Regions from separate parts of the Brevundimonas sp. TWP2-3-4b2 genome, predicted to be linked through region 2. Evidence: riboswitches for the same ligand, from Rfam matches in the RefSeq annotation. Region 2 holds a riboswitch; the other holds the start of a gene.
The links. A riboswitch is a leader RNA that binds a small molecule or an ion and turns the genes downstream of it on or off. The one in region 2 is predicted to bind S-adenosylmethionine.
Positions count from the first base shown of each region.

Region 1: another riboswitch for S-adenosylmethionine. It lies ahead of metK (methionine adenosyltransferase); the one in region 2 lies ahead of metX (homoserine O-succinyltransferase MetX).

Region 1 covers NZ_JAFCWB010000001.1:540,888-547,449, reverse strand. The annotation lists gene ACP7AS_RS02580 (4a-hydroxytetrahydrobiopterin dehydratase) at 78-377, shown strand; gene ACP7AS_RS02575 (SDR family oxidoreductase) at 377-1,168, shown strand; gene ACP7AS_RS02570 (hypothetical protein) at 1,265-2,563, opposite strand; tRNA gene ACP7AS_RS02565 (tRNA-Arg) at 2,743-2,819, shown strand; SAM-I-IV-variant riboswitch at 3,102-3,206, shown strand; gene metK (methionine adenosyltransferase) at 3,257-4,480, shown strand; gene ACP7AS_RS02555 (hypothetical protein) at 4,904-5,062, opposite strand; gene ACP7AS_RS02550 (hypothetical protein) at 5,449-6,132, shown strand; gene ACP7AS_RS02545 (DUF3293 domain-containing protein) at 6,129-6,562, shown strand, end outside.
Region 2 covers NZ_JAFCWB010000001.1:114,024-120,585, reverse strand. The annotation lists gene ACP7AS_RS00570 (MFS transporter) at 1-130, opposite strand, end outside; gene ACP7AS_RS00565 (polysaccharide biosynthesis/export family protein) at 555-1,139, shown strand; gene ACP7AS_RS00560 (homoserine dehydrogenase) at 1,204-2,484, opposite strand; gene metB (cystathionine gamma-synthase) at 2,497-3,687, opposite strand; gene metX (homoserine O-succinyltransferase MetX) at 3,684-4,673, opposite strand; SAM riboswitch class I at 4,778-4,900, opposite strand; gene ACP7AS_RS00545 (PaaI family thioesterase) at 5,004-5,438, opposite strand; gene ACP7AS_RS00540 (DUF3253 domain-containing protein) at 5,486-5,806, shown strand; gene ACP7AS_RS00535 (uracil-DNA glycosylase family protein) at 5,790-6,413, shown strand; gene ACP7AS_RS00530 (alpha/beta fold hydrolase) at 6,410-6,562, shown strand, end outside.

The sequences.
Region 1 (6,562 bases), 430 kb from region 2:
CAAAGCTTCGCCGCGCGTTCCCGGCGCTTGTGACAGCCCGCCCGGCGGGATAGGGCGGGGGGGATGCGGAGGACGACATGACGGACCGGATTGACGTTGCGGAAGCCTTGCAGGGCCTGCCGGCGTGGCGCGAACACGCGGGTGACCGCCCGGCCATCACGCGGTCCCTGGTCTTCGCCGACTTCAATGCCGCCTTCGGCTTCATGACCCGGGTGGCGCTGCTGGCGGACAAGGTGGACCACCATCCGGAATGGTCGAACGTCTACAACCGCGTCGAAATCCTTCTGACCACCCATGACGCCGGCGGTATCACCGCCAAGGACACCGATATGGCCCGGTTCATCGACCAGGCCGCGACCGAAACAGGAGCAAAGTGATGGCGAACAAGGCGGGACGGGTCGCGGGCAAACAGGCCCTGATCACCGGCGCGGCCGGCGGGCTGGGCGAGGCCATGGCCTGGATGCTGGCGCGCGAGGGCGCGAAGGTCGCCGTCACCGACGTCAATCAGAAGGGTGTCGCGGCCCTCGCCGACGCGATCAACGCCGAGGTTCCGGGAGCCGCCTTCGCCTTCCAGCACGATGTCACCGACGAGGCCGACTGGGCCTCGGTCATCGACGGGGCCGTCGCGGCCATGGGCGGGCTGTCGATCCTGGTCAACAATGCCGGCATCGCGGGAGACCTTCAGTTCGTCGAGACCGACACGCTGGAGAACTGGCGCCGCGTCCAGGCGGTCAACATCGAATCCATCATGCTGGGCTGCAAACACGCCATGCCCCACCTGCGGGCTTCGGCACCTTCGTCGATCATCAATATCAGTTCGGTGGCAGGTCTCGCCGCCGCCCCGGGCATGGGCGCCTATAACGCCACCAAGGCGGCGGTCTGGATGTACACCAAGACCATCGCGCTGGAGGCCGCCAAGGGCGACTGGAACGTGCGCTGCAACTCGGTCCATCCGGTCTTCATCAAGACCCCGATTCTCGACCCCTTCATCGCCATGGCCGGTGGCGACGAGGCCAAGGCCCACGAACGCCTGTCGCGCGGCATCCCGATGAAACGGATCGGCGAGCCGGACGATGTGGCGTATTGCGTGCTCTACCTCGCCGCCGACGAGTCGAAATTCGTCACCGGCTCCGAGTTCAAGATCGACGGCGGCATGCTGGCGCAGTGAGCGAAGGGAGTAGGGCCTAGGGAATAGGGCTTAGCCGATCGCGCTCGGCCTGAACGATCGCCTACTCCCTAAGCCCCAAGCCCTAAGCCCTTGCCCTCAGTCCAGATCCACCGGCAAAATCTGGCTCGACAGCAGCGTCTCCATTCCCGCCCACCGATCCGGGCCCTGCCGCTCGACCCAGGCCTGGACCACGTCGCGACCCAGTCCATAGTTGATGATGTAGCTGCGATAGGTGTCGATGAAGCGCAGCCGCTGCGCCGCCTTGGCCGGTTCGGCCAGCGTGTATTTGGACAGCCGGGCGATGGTCTCCTCGCGCCCGACCCGGCCCGCCAGATAATCATCGGCGATCGTGTACTCGGCCCGTGCCAGACGGCGCTGCAGCGCGGCCAGCTGCGCCTTCTTGTCGGCCGTCGACGGATCCAGTCCGGCCAGGGGGAACAGCACGTCGCGCTCGAACACCGTGCCCTGCTCGCCCGGGAAGGCCAGATCGATGCCGTAGTTGGCGCTGCCCTCGGCCACGAACGACATCGGGCTGAACAGCGGATAGACGCTCATCTCGACCCAGCCGCGATCGCGCACGAAGGTCTTTTCCAGCAGGGCGTTGTAGACGTGGTGCCCCGGATACCCCTCATGACAACCCAGATCGATCGCCCGTTCCGTATAGATGGGGAAGTCGGCGTTGATCTCGATGCGGCTGGCCGCGTCACCCAGATAATAATTATACCCTGACCAGGGCTTGTCGTCGACAAGGCTGAGGCTGAACCGCTCATTGGCGGGCAGGGCGATGTGCTGGACGGTGCGGCGGCGGCATTCGGCGATGGCCGCGTCCATCACCGTCTGCAGCCGTTCCTTCGGGATCACATAGTGGGCCTTGAAGGCCGTCACCCGGTCGGTCAGCGCGCCGGGTCCCGGCAGCAGGGCGTCGACCTCGGCCAGGACGGGGTCGTAGGTGGAGAGAGGCAGCAGTTCAGGCCGGATGCCGAACAGGGCCTCGGCCTCGTCGGCGAAGCCCATCTTCTCGCCCGATAGCATGCGCAGACGGGCCGAGGCCGCCGAGACATGGGCCAGCAGATATTTGCGCCGCTGAACCGCCATGGGTTCTGCTCCGCGGGTCGGGACGGCGTTCAATCGCGCGGTCAGCGCCGCCGCACCCTCGATCAGCTGCGGCACGGTGCGCGGGTTGGCGTGGGCCGCCGCCTGCCATTCCGCCGGGCCATAATAGGCGTCGACATAGCCCGGCTCGCGCTCGCCGATCTCGAGGATCAGGGCGACATAGGACTCGGCGATGGCGTCCAGACTGTCAGGCGCGACACCGGGATGGCCGGTCGTCACATCGTCAGGCCGAATGGCACAGGCCCCCACCAGCATCAACAATCCAAGCAGAAAGGCGCGCATCGAGACCTCCATCGGCAAAGAGGCGCGCACGCTAGATGACGATGCGCCGGGCCGCACCTTTCAAATCATTCAGAAAGGCCCGGGCTCGGCCACGTGCCCGGGCGCTTCCGGCGCGCATTCGGGATTGAGGGCGGCGCGGTCCTGCTGTAAGGCCCTCCGTCCGGCGTTTCGCCGCAGACGCACCCGTAGCTCAGCTGGATAGAGTACTGCCCTCCGAAGGCAGGGGTCACAGGTTCGAATCCTGTCGGGTGCGCCATTCTTTTCAACATGTTGGCACTGAGAGCCGGCTGGAGATACGCTCTTCAGTCACCACATAGTCACCACGAAGTGTGGTGTCGGCAGATTTCTGGCCTCCTTCAAAGACGCGACGACTGGATCGAAAAATCGACCTGACCTCATTCCTACCTGGACGAGCGGATCAACACCTACGATGGGTGCGGCGAGCGGGGGCCTCTCTGACGTTGGCATTGTTGCCGTGCGTAGCCGGTGATGGCCCGACCGTTCCGCTTGACATCCGTCCCCCCCGTCGCCAGCCTGCATTCGACATTAAGAGAGCGGCCATGTTGGCCGTCGCCAACCTGCCCTCCCGGGCAAGGTGGCTCCCGAAAGGGGATGTGGCCGACCGGCAATTATACGGGCTCTACGGGTCACATCTCTGTTCGCGGTTCTCGCTGATGCGAAGGAGCGCTCCCCATGAGCCGAGTGTCTGTAGGCCGCCTGGCCCCCGTTGAGGGCCTGTTCACGTCAGAGAGTGTGGCCGACGGCCATCCCGACAAGATTGCCGATCAGTTGTCCGATGCGGTGCTGGATGCTGCGCTCAGGCAGGACCCCCAGGCCCGTGTCGCTGTCGAGGCCGCCATCAAGGGGTCTTCAGTCTGGCTGTTTGGAGAGCTGACCGGGCGAGATCTATCGCTCGACTTTCCGGAGATTGTCCGAGGCGTGCTCTCCAGCATTGGCCACAGTGACGACCGATGGGGCATCGACCTGGCCCAGTTGGACGTCCGGACCACGATCAGCCTGCAGGCCGCCGAGATCGGTGACGGCGTGGGCGGGGGACCAGACACCGGTGCCGGCGACCAGGGGATGATGTTCGGCTTCGCCAGCCGAGAGACCGATGAGCGCCTTCCGACGCCGATCGCCTTGGCTCACCGGCTGATGCGTCGCCACAAGCAGGTGCGAGAGCGGCTCGGACTACTTGGCCCCGACGCCAAGGCGCAGGTGAGCGTTCGCTATGAGAATGGCCGGCCGGCCGGGCTGCACACGATCGTGCTTTCCAGCCAGCACCTGGCAGACGTCTCCCTCTCCGACGTCAGGGAGTTGCTGCGCGAAGAGGTGATCCGGCCGGTCCTGGGCGCCGACGCCGACGCTGCAGAGCTGCTGTTGAACCCTGCCGGGACCTTCATTGAAGGTGGTCCCGTCGCCGACGCCGGGCTGACCGGTCGCAAGATCATCGTCGATACCTACGGCGGCTTTGCCAGACACGGCGGCGGGGCCTTCTCCGGTAAGGACGGGACCAAGTCCGACCGGGCAGGGGCCTATGCCGCGCGGCAGTTGGCTCTAACCATAGTCGAGGCCGGCCTCGCAGAAGCCTGTGAGGTGAGGCTCGCTTATGCAATCGGCGTGGCCGAGCCCGTTGCTGTGCACCTCGATCTGGGCGGAGGGCGAGGGCTCGAGTTGGATGCCGGCGCAGCCGCCGGTCTGCTCGCCGCCTTGCGGCCTCGCGCGATCATCGACCGGCTCGCGCTGACCTCACCCAGGTTCTTGCCGACGGCGGCCTTCGGACATTTCGGACGCCCGGACTTTGCCTGGGAGAGGTCGGCTCCCGATGCGCTGTTTGGGGAGCTTCGCAGTTCGCCGCTCGCGCCGCCGGCCCCCAAGCTCGCCCGCAGATCACAGCCAGCGAGGAGCCCGGCATGAGCGCCCCGGACAGAAGCGGTCCGTTGACCCCTCCGCTAGATGAAGACACCGGAAGATCCATTGACGCCCTGGCGCGTCTCAAGATTTCCGGGGGCGCGCCGGGGCCCTACGTGGTCGCCCGACGCGAGCACTTCACCGCCCGTCTCGCGGCTTACGCCACCTGGTATCAGGGGTTGGCCGGTGCCGCGCCGGGCCCCGAGCACCTTTCGGCGGCATCGGTGGTCATGATCGAGTTTCGGCCACCTGACGGCCGAAGCCCCACCGGCATGAATCCGTGGGTACTGGATAGCGACTTTCCAGACATCTTGCGTCTGACGCAGGCCCGAGTTGTCCCATGTCAGGAGGCCTCCGATGGTCGGGTCTAGCCGCCGCGTCTTCGTGGCTGCGTCGACCAGCGTTGCGGTTGGCGCTGCAGGGGCATCGCTAGCCCAGGCCGGTGTGCAGATTGAGCCGCTGTTCGGTTCCGGACCGGCTGCGGCTGATGTCGCAGAACTGGCGGCGTCCGAAAAGTTCCATCAGTGGAAGGGACGCTTTGGCATGGCGGCGGCGTACCAGAAGCTGGCGCGCGGCCGAGCGCTTCACTCAAGGCTTCTCGCCTACATAGATCATCACATCGGTGCTTTCGGCGGCAGCCCGACGGCGGCCCATGTCGTGGCTGTCGCGCAGCTGATGTCCCAGCGAACCGTGTTTGCGGGGCTAGAGAGCTACCTTGAAGCATTTGACGCCTGCTCCTGTCCGCAGTGTTTTCCAGCGTTTTGGCGTGCAGCAAGAACAAGCGAGATCGAGCAACCCGGTCATCTGGCCTTGGCGATAAGGCGGATTCGAGCCAGTCGCAGAATGGTTCAACACGCCCTTCCGCCTGCTGACGCGCGAAAGGCCTACTGCAAATTCGAGGAGCCGGTCCAACGACCCTGCGGGGTCACCACACGGTACTGGACCCTCGCTTTTACTGCCCCTCCAGAACCCGATTGGACATCTCTTCGGGACTCCGCATCCGCCTCACCGGCGGCGAACGTGAGAGCATCATGATGACCGGCTCTGAACAGAGGCAAATCGACCAGGGCTACAGGCCCGCTCGCTATTTCGGACCGGCGGACCTGGAGACCCACCTGCTCAGCACCATCAAGGGTGCCGAGAGACGAAATCTGGTCGCTTCGAGATTGCGAACCGGCGGCGATTCATTTGCCGACGGCCTGGCCGAGCCGTCGCTTCCAGACGACGTTCGCGGTTCATGGGGAGCTATTCACCCCTCGATGATGGGCGGTGAATATCTCCCCGATCGCAGGGCAACCGAGCTCGAGATCGCAAGGATCACAATCCAGTCCACCACCCAGGACGTAACCTGCGTATATGCCTCGCCTGGTCGCGACCGCATCCGATACCGCGTCGTTGATGAGTACGGTGGTGACTGCCTGGAAGGTCGTATCAAGCGCACTTCCTCACGTCCTTTGTCGCTCGGCGATCTCACCGACTTCTTTCTGAGCGCGTGGGACCTGGTCCGGGTCCTGGAAAGGAACTTCCCAATCGGGGCCAGTTCGCTCGAGGAGGCGCTCGAGTTCTTCAAAGGGGAATCAGCCTTCTACCCGGACTTTGACGCCGCGCTGCGGGCACGGGCTAAGGCCTGGTGGGCCGCAAGGGAGGTTACCCCATGACACATGACAAGCTGGTGAGGCTGGTCATCCCGGAAGATTTAATCCGTGACTATGAAGCCGCCCACTACTGGGTCGATTTTCCTGCCGGTCGGATAGTTCTCAACATCGGCCAGCCATTCGTGGGTTTCGACGGATTTGTCGGCCGCAATCGGCTAGCCATCGTTACGGCCTGCAATCCATTCAGCAATATCCTTGCGGACGCCGAGAACGATGCAAGGCAGGCTTTGCTCATCGAGGCTGTCGCGGCGGCGGGTCTGGAATGGTTTCCCGCTAGTGGCGTTGACGCTCAGGAGAAATGGGTACCGGAACCCAGTTTGGCGATCCTGGACCCGTCGGACGAACAGCTCGACGGCTGGATGGAGGCGTTCGAGCAGAACGCCGTCGTTGTGGCCGAGGCCGGCGGCCCAGCCGCTTTGCGCCTGCATCCCCG
Region 2 (6,562 bases):
GGGCGGTGATGATCGCAGCGAGAGAGCCGTAGAGATAGAAGTCGTACCATTCGATCACCGTCCCGACCGAGGAGGCCAGGATGACCATACGGTCCCTGCGGTCGACGGTGTGGGCTGCGGCTTCGATCATGCGTCTCCCCCAGGCTGACACTGGAGCGTGGACGGCGAAACCGGCGGAGTCGAGGGCCGCGACTGCCGTCCGTTCCCGCGAAGGCGGACGGATTGCCACCCGTCTCCGATCAGATGCAGCCCTGCGTATTCGGCCAGGAGGCGGCGACCGCGCCTCAGCAGGTGCCCGCGAGGGCAACCGTCCGCAAGGTGGCCTCAAAGAGCGTTGGCTGCGTCTGCTCCGCCTCTGGACAATAGAGGGTCCTCCAGCCTACCTAGGCGCGGCTCACTGACCCAGGATCAGGCAAAGGCGAGCAGCATTCAGGATCGAAGCTTTACCCATGCGATTTTTTCTCTTGTTGCTTGCTGCGGCAAGTCTGGCCGGATGCGGTACAAGGGGCCCAGCGGGGTTCAGTTCGGCTGGAACCATTGATCCAGAGCAGTTTATGGCCGCCTCCGCTGGCGCGGACGCCAGCGGATATCGCATCGGTCCCTCCGACAAGCTTTCCGTGACGGTATTCCAGGTCGAGGACTTGACGTTTGCTGAGATTTTTGTTGACGCCTCGGGCAAGCTGCAGTTGCCCCTGCTGGGGTCTGTTCAGGCAGCTGGATTAACGCCGGCAGAGCTTTCGACGGACCTGGAGAGAAGGCTGGGCGAGAGATATCTTCGAAATCCCGAGGTATCTGTCTCGGTTTCTGAAGCCGCCAGCCAGAAGATTACCGTGGATGGCGCGGTGATGAAGCCCGGGGTTTATGAGATGCGCGGGCGCACGACCCTCTTGCAGGCGGTCGCCATGGCGCAAGGCGGTACCCGGATCGCTGACCTGAAAAGGGTTGCGGTCTTCAGATCGACTGATGGAGGGCCGATGGTCGCCGTCTTCGACCTCGCCGCCATCCGCCGCGGTGAGACTGCGGATCCGGTCGTACTCGGCGACGATGTCGTTGTCGTTGACACCTCCCGCCTGAGCGCAAGGCATCGGGACATTGTCGAGATCCTGCCGGGCTTGGGGATCTTCACCCTTTTTAGATAGCGGCCGGCGGCGTCAGGATTTGAGACAAAAGATCGGTCCACTAGCCGCCCTTTATTTTTTATGATCAGAGCCTTAGGATGAGGGGGTCTGTATCGGTGTGACCGTTGCATCCCCCCTGATACGGCCAGACTGCGAGCAGGTCGTTCAGATCGGCCCAGACGGCCTCAGTGGTGGGAAGCCGACCGGCACCACGACCGCGGGTGGTGAAGACGCGGCCGTCCGCCGTCTCCACCCGCAGCGCGTTCCACTCGTCGGGCAGGTCGGCGAACAGGCCGTCGCCCTCGACCGCACGGAAGGCGATGTCCGCCGTGCCGGCCCGCAGGTCCAGACTGGCGATCTGGCGAACGCGCCCGGCGGGCAGGACCGCGTCGGCGGCCAGGGTGTCGCGGGGGATTGAATCCACGGTCGGACCTTGGCCCAACGCCTCATGCGCCAGGATCGACAGTTTGGCGGCGGCATCCAGACCCGTCAGATCGGCGGACGGGTCCTCTTCGGCGAAGCCGGCGACGCGGGCGGCGTCCAGCGCCGCGTCGAAGGTGACACCATCCGCCAGCCTGTTGAGAATGAAGTTGCAGGTCCCGTTGAGCACGGCCTCGATGCGGACCACGGCCCCATGGTCCCGGGCGCGGCGGACGGTTTCGATCAGCGGCGAACCGCCGCCGACGCTGGCGGAATAGAGCAGAGGTGAGCCCGACGTTCGGGCCAGGGCGGTCAGGGTGGTCAGATCACCTGCGAGGGCCTGTTTGCTGGCGCTGACCACGGCGACGCCACGCGTCAGGGCGGCGCAGATCAGGGCCCGGCCCGTCGAGGGATCGGATATGGCCTCGACCAGCACGGCCGGCTCTCGCGCCAGCAGAGCCGCGGGGTCGAGCCGCACCAGTCCCTTCGGGACGACGACGTCGCGCCGCTTGCCGGGATCACGCACCAGCACCCCGACGACCTCGAAGCGGGGGTCGGCGAGCAGGCGTTGCAGCACCCCGCCACCGACGACTCCACACCCGGCCAGTGCGATGCGCAGGGGCCGGAACGGCCCGGCGGCCGGACCATCCGTAGCGACGTCGGGTCCGGCAAGAAGGGCGACGTCATCGCTCAGCAGGGTCTCGCCGTGGCCGGGCCGGGTGGCTACGACGCCGATCGCGGCGAGCGCCGTGACCAGGCTGCCGAGCGCGGTCGCCCCGCCGGATGCGACGGCCACGACACGCCGGCCGCGGCGGAACTCACGATAGACGGCTGAAGCGGCGTCGGCGGGTTGGCCGGCGTCGAGCTGAAGGAGGGCGACCGGCTCGGCGGCGGCGGGCGCCGGCGCGCCCTCGACTGTGGGACGACACAGGAACACGGCGGGCATGTTGCGGTCCTCTCAGGCGGCTTCAGTGGCGAGGGGCGCGTCGACGACCACCGCCTGCAGGGCCCGGGCGAGATCGGCCAACAGATCTTCCGGGTGCTCCAGCCCGACCGAAAGGCGCAGCAGTCCATCGGTGATGCCGGCCACCGCGCGGGCTTCAGGAACCATGGAGGCGTGGGTCATCAGGGCCGGATGGGCGATCAGGCTTTCCACGCCGCCCAGCGACTCGGCCAGGGTGAAGACCTCCAGTTCATCAACGAAGGCGCGCACGGCGTTGAGGTTGGCCAGCTCGAACGACAGCATGGCACCGAAGCCGGACTGCTGACGCGATGCGGCCGCATGCCCCGGATGGGAGGCGAGACCCGGATAGTGGACGGCACCCACCGCGGGGTGGGCGTCCAGCCATTCCGCGATGCGGCCCGCGGTCGCCTGCTGCCGCTCGATCCGCGCGAACAGGGTCCTTACGCCGCGCAGGGTCAGATAGGCATCGAAGGGCGATCCGGTGACCCCCAGACAGTTGGCCCACCATGTCAGGCTTTCCAGGTCGGCCGGGTCCCTGGCCACCACACAGCCGCCGACCACGTCGGAATGGCCGTTGATGTATTTGGTGGTCGAATGGATCACCAGGTCTGCGCCGAGGGCGAGCGGCTGCTGCAACGCCGGCGACAGGAAGGTGTTGTCCACCGCTGCCTTGCAGCCGACGGCATGGGCGCGTGCGCAGATGTCGGCGACATCGACCACACGCATCAACGGGTTGGACGGCGTTTCGATAAGGATCAGTTTCGGATGCAGGGCGAAGGCCGCGTCCAGCGCGACGCGGTCGTTCTGATCGACGAACTGCACGTCGAAATGGCCGCGTCTGGCCCGGGCGCTCAGTAGCCGATGGGTCCCGCCGTAAAGGTCGTGCGGGGCGATCAGCAGGTCGCCGGGTGTGAGCGAGAACAGCGCCAGATCCACCGCGGCCATTCCGGTCGCGGTGACCACGGCACCGCATCCGCCCTCCAGTTTTGCGAGGGTTTCGCCGAGCAAGTCGCGGGTCGGATTGCCCGACCGGCTATAGTCATAGCGCCGCTTCCCATCCAGCCCGTCAAAGCTGTAGTTCGACGACAGATAGATCGGCGGCATCACTGCGCCGTGCGCCGGGTCGCTGTTCACACCATGACGCGCGGCGGTCGTACAGGGATGGGATTGAGCTGGGGCGGTCATGCGGCAATCTCGCTGGGCTGGGGGGCGGTGAGGGGTTTGAGGACGTCGTGAAGGGCCTGGCCGACCAGCTCGCGCTCCTTCAGAAACGCGTCGTGGCCGAAGATCGAAGGGGCCTCGATCAGTCGGCGAAGGTTCGGAGCCCGGGCGGCCAGCTCGCGGCTGTCCGCGATCGGCACCAGCCGGTCAGAGGTGAAGCCGATCACGGTCAATGGGCAGAGGACGGCCTCCGGCGCGACCTCATGCCGGTCGAGCGAGTCCGACAGGCTGATCCAGCGTTCGGCCGAGGTGGCGTCGGCATAGTCGACCCCGCGGGCGATCAGATAATCGCAGACCGGATAGGGCTCGCCGGCACGGGTGGGCGGGGTGAGGCTGAACCGCAGGGCGAACTCGTCGGCGGAGCGATAGGTCGTCATGGCCAGCTGGCGGGCGAGGGCGATCCCCTCGGCCTCGCGGCCGCAGTCACGGGCGAAGGCCAGCAGCCTGCGCTGGATGCCGCGTGCCGCCGTTGCGGCGGGATGGGATCGATGCGCGGCCGATATGACCGTCAGCGCTCCGATCCGCGCGGGGAAGGCAGCGGCGAAAGCCAGACCAATGCAGCCGCCGTAGGAGGCACCGACGAAGGCGTCGATACGCGGTTCATTCATGCCGTCCAGCAGCAGGGCCAGCAGCCACGCCTGATCGCGGGTGCTGATGGTGATGCCGCGATCCGTGCGACCCGGCAGCAGGTCGAAGGCCAGAACGCGCACGCGATCCAGATCGATCGGGCCACCGTTCCGAACGGCCCACGACCACCAGCGCGTGGCGAACCGGTCGCCTGAGATGCCGCCCGCGACCACAATCAGCGGGCCGCCCTCAACGCCATACAACCGTCCGACGACCTCGGTCGCGGTCAGGTCCTGGCCGGACTCAAGCCGAAAGCCGGCGGGGACGGGAATGCGCACATCGCGGCCCGTCGCTTCGATTCTGGTCTTCTCGATGGACGCCACGGTCCGCTCCGGTCTCGCTCAGCGAAACCGATGGGGCGAACCAATTCCTTGCGTGACAGACCCGTGAAGTCAGTCGGACCCCACGCGTGAGGGGGCCGTCGCTTCACTCATCTCTCGCGGCTTCCGGGGAGGCCTCGCAGGAGTTGGCACCATCTCCGGGATCGGGTGGATCCTGGAAGGTTGCCCCGGCATCAAAGGGCCTATCCCTCCGCCGGTCTTGATGAGTGCCCTTACGGTGGCCGACACGTCCCGCGACGTCAATCCCCTTGTTGCAGCACAAAGCCGCGACCGGCCCGGTCCCGTATCCGGCCCGCCCTGTCAGTTCCCCGGTCAGCCTCGCGGCGTAAATTTCCGGATCACACCCGAGTAGGTCATCAGCACCCGCTCGCCCGCATTGATCTGGCCGCGCACGAAAATCAGGCTCTTGCCGGCGCGGATGACTTCTCCGGTTGCCTCGATCAGTTCCCCGACCCAGGCTCCGTCGATAAAGGTCGAGTCCAGTGACACAGTCACACCGGACGCCCCTTCCATCTCCTGATAGGCGGTCTGGAACAGGGCGATGTCGGCGAAGGTCATCAGGCAACCGCCATGCATCCGGTGGCCGGCGTTCATGTGTTTGGGCTCGGCCCGGAAGGCGCATCGCATCCGCCCGTCGGCGTCGGGCCGGAAATAGAACGGCCCCACCACCTGATCAAAGGTGCCGTGCAGATCATAGGTCTGCCAGCCGGCGAACTCGCCTTCGGTTACGGTGACTTTCTGGACCATGCGAACTCTGCCTTCTTCTTGCTCTCGCAATGCAGCATATAGGCACGATGAGCGACCCCATCGAATCCGCCATCTTCGAAAAACTGGCGAAGGCCGACCCCAAGGGTGTCGGCGGCAAGAGCATCGAACCGTCCGATGTGGCCAAGGACCTGCAGCCCGAGCAGTGGCAGCGCATGCTGCCCAAGGTGCGCCATTGCGCGCTCGCCTTGATGCGCGAGGGCCGGCTGACCATCACCAAGAAGGGCAAGGTGATCGACCCTAACGCCTTCAAGGGGGTGATCCGCCTGCGTCTGCCGACGGCCGAGGAAACGGCGGCGGCCCTCGCGGCCTTGCCGCCCGTCGTCGAGGACGATGACGACTTCGCATGATCCGGCGGACGGCCTTGACGCCGTCCTCGCCGACATCCGCGCCTGCCGGGCCTGTCTCGGCCAGCTTCCGCATACCCCGCGCCCGGTGGTCCGGGTCTTTCCCGGAACACGGCTGCTGATCTGCGGCCAGGCCCCGGGGCGGCGCGTGCACGAAAGCGGCCTGCCGTTCACCGACCCGTCGGGCGACCGGCTGCGCCAGTGGCTGGGCGTGGACTACGAGACGTTCTATGCCGACCAACGCCTTGGCGTGGCCGCCCAGGCCTTCTGCTATCCCGGCACGGCCCCCCACAAAAACGGCAGAAGCGGCGGGGATTATCCGCCGCCGCGCCGGTGCGCAGAGCTGTGGCGACCGCAATTGCTGGCAGCCTTGCCTGATGTCGAACTGACCCTGCTGGTCGGTGGCTATGCCCAGGTCTGGGCGCTGAGGGATCAGGCGAAGGTCAATATGACCGGGACGGTGCGCGCGTGGCGCGAATACGCGCCGTCCATCCTGCCCCTGCCGCACCCGTCGTGGCGCAATACGGCCTGGCTGCGCCGGAATCCGTGGTTCGAGGCCGAGATTGTGCCCTACCTTCGCGAGCGTGTTCAGGGCATCCTTGCGCCATGATCCGCGCATTGGTCCTTCTGACCGCAGTCCTGACCCTGTCGGCCTGCGCCACCCCGGCCATCCAGACGCCACTCGCCGCGCCGGCCGGATTCTCCGGGCCCGCGCTCGAAGCGGGCATGCTGATCATGGACGACGGCGCACGCCTGCCG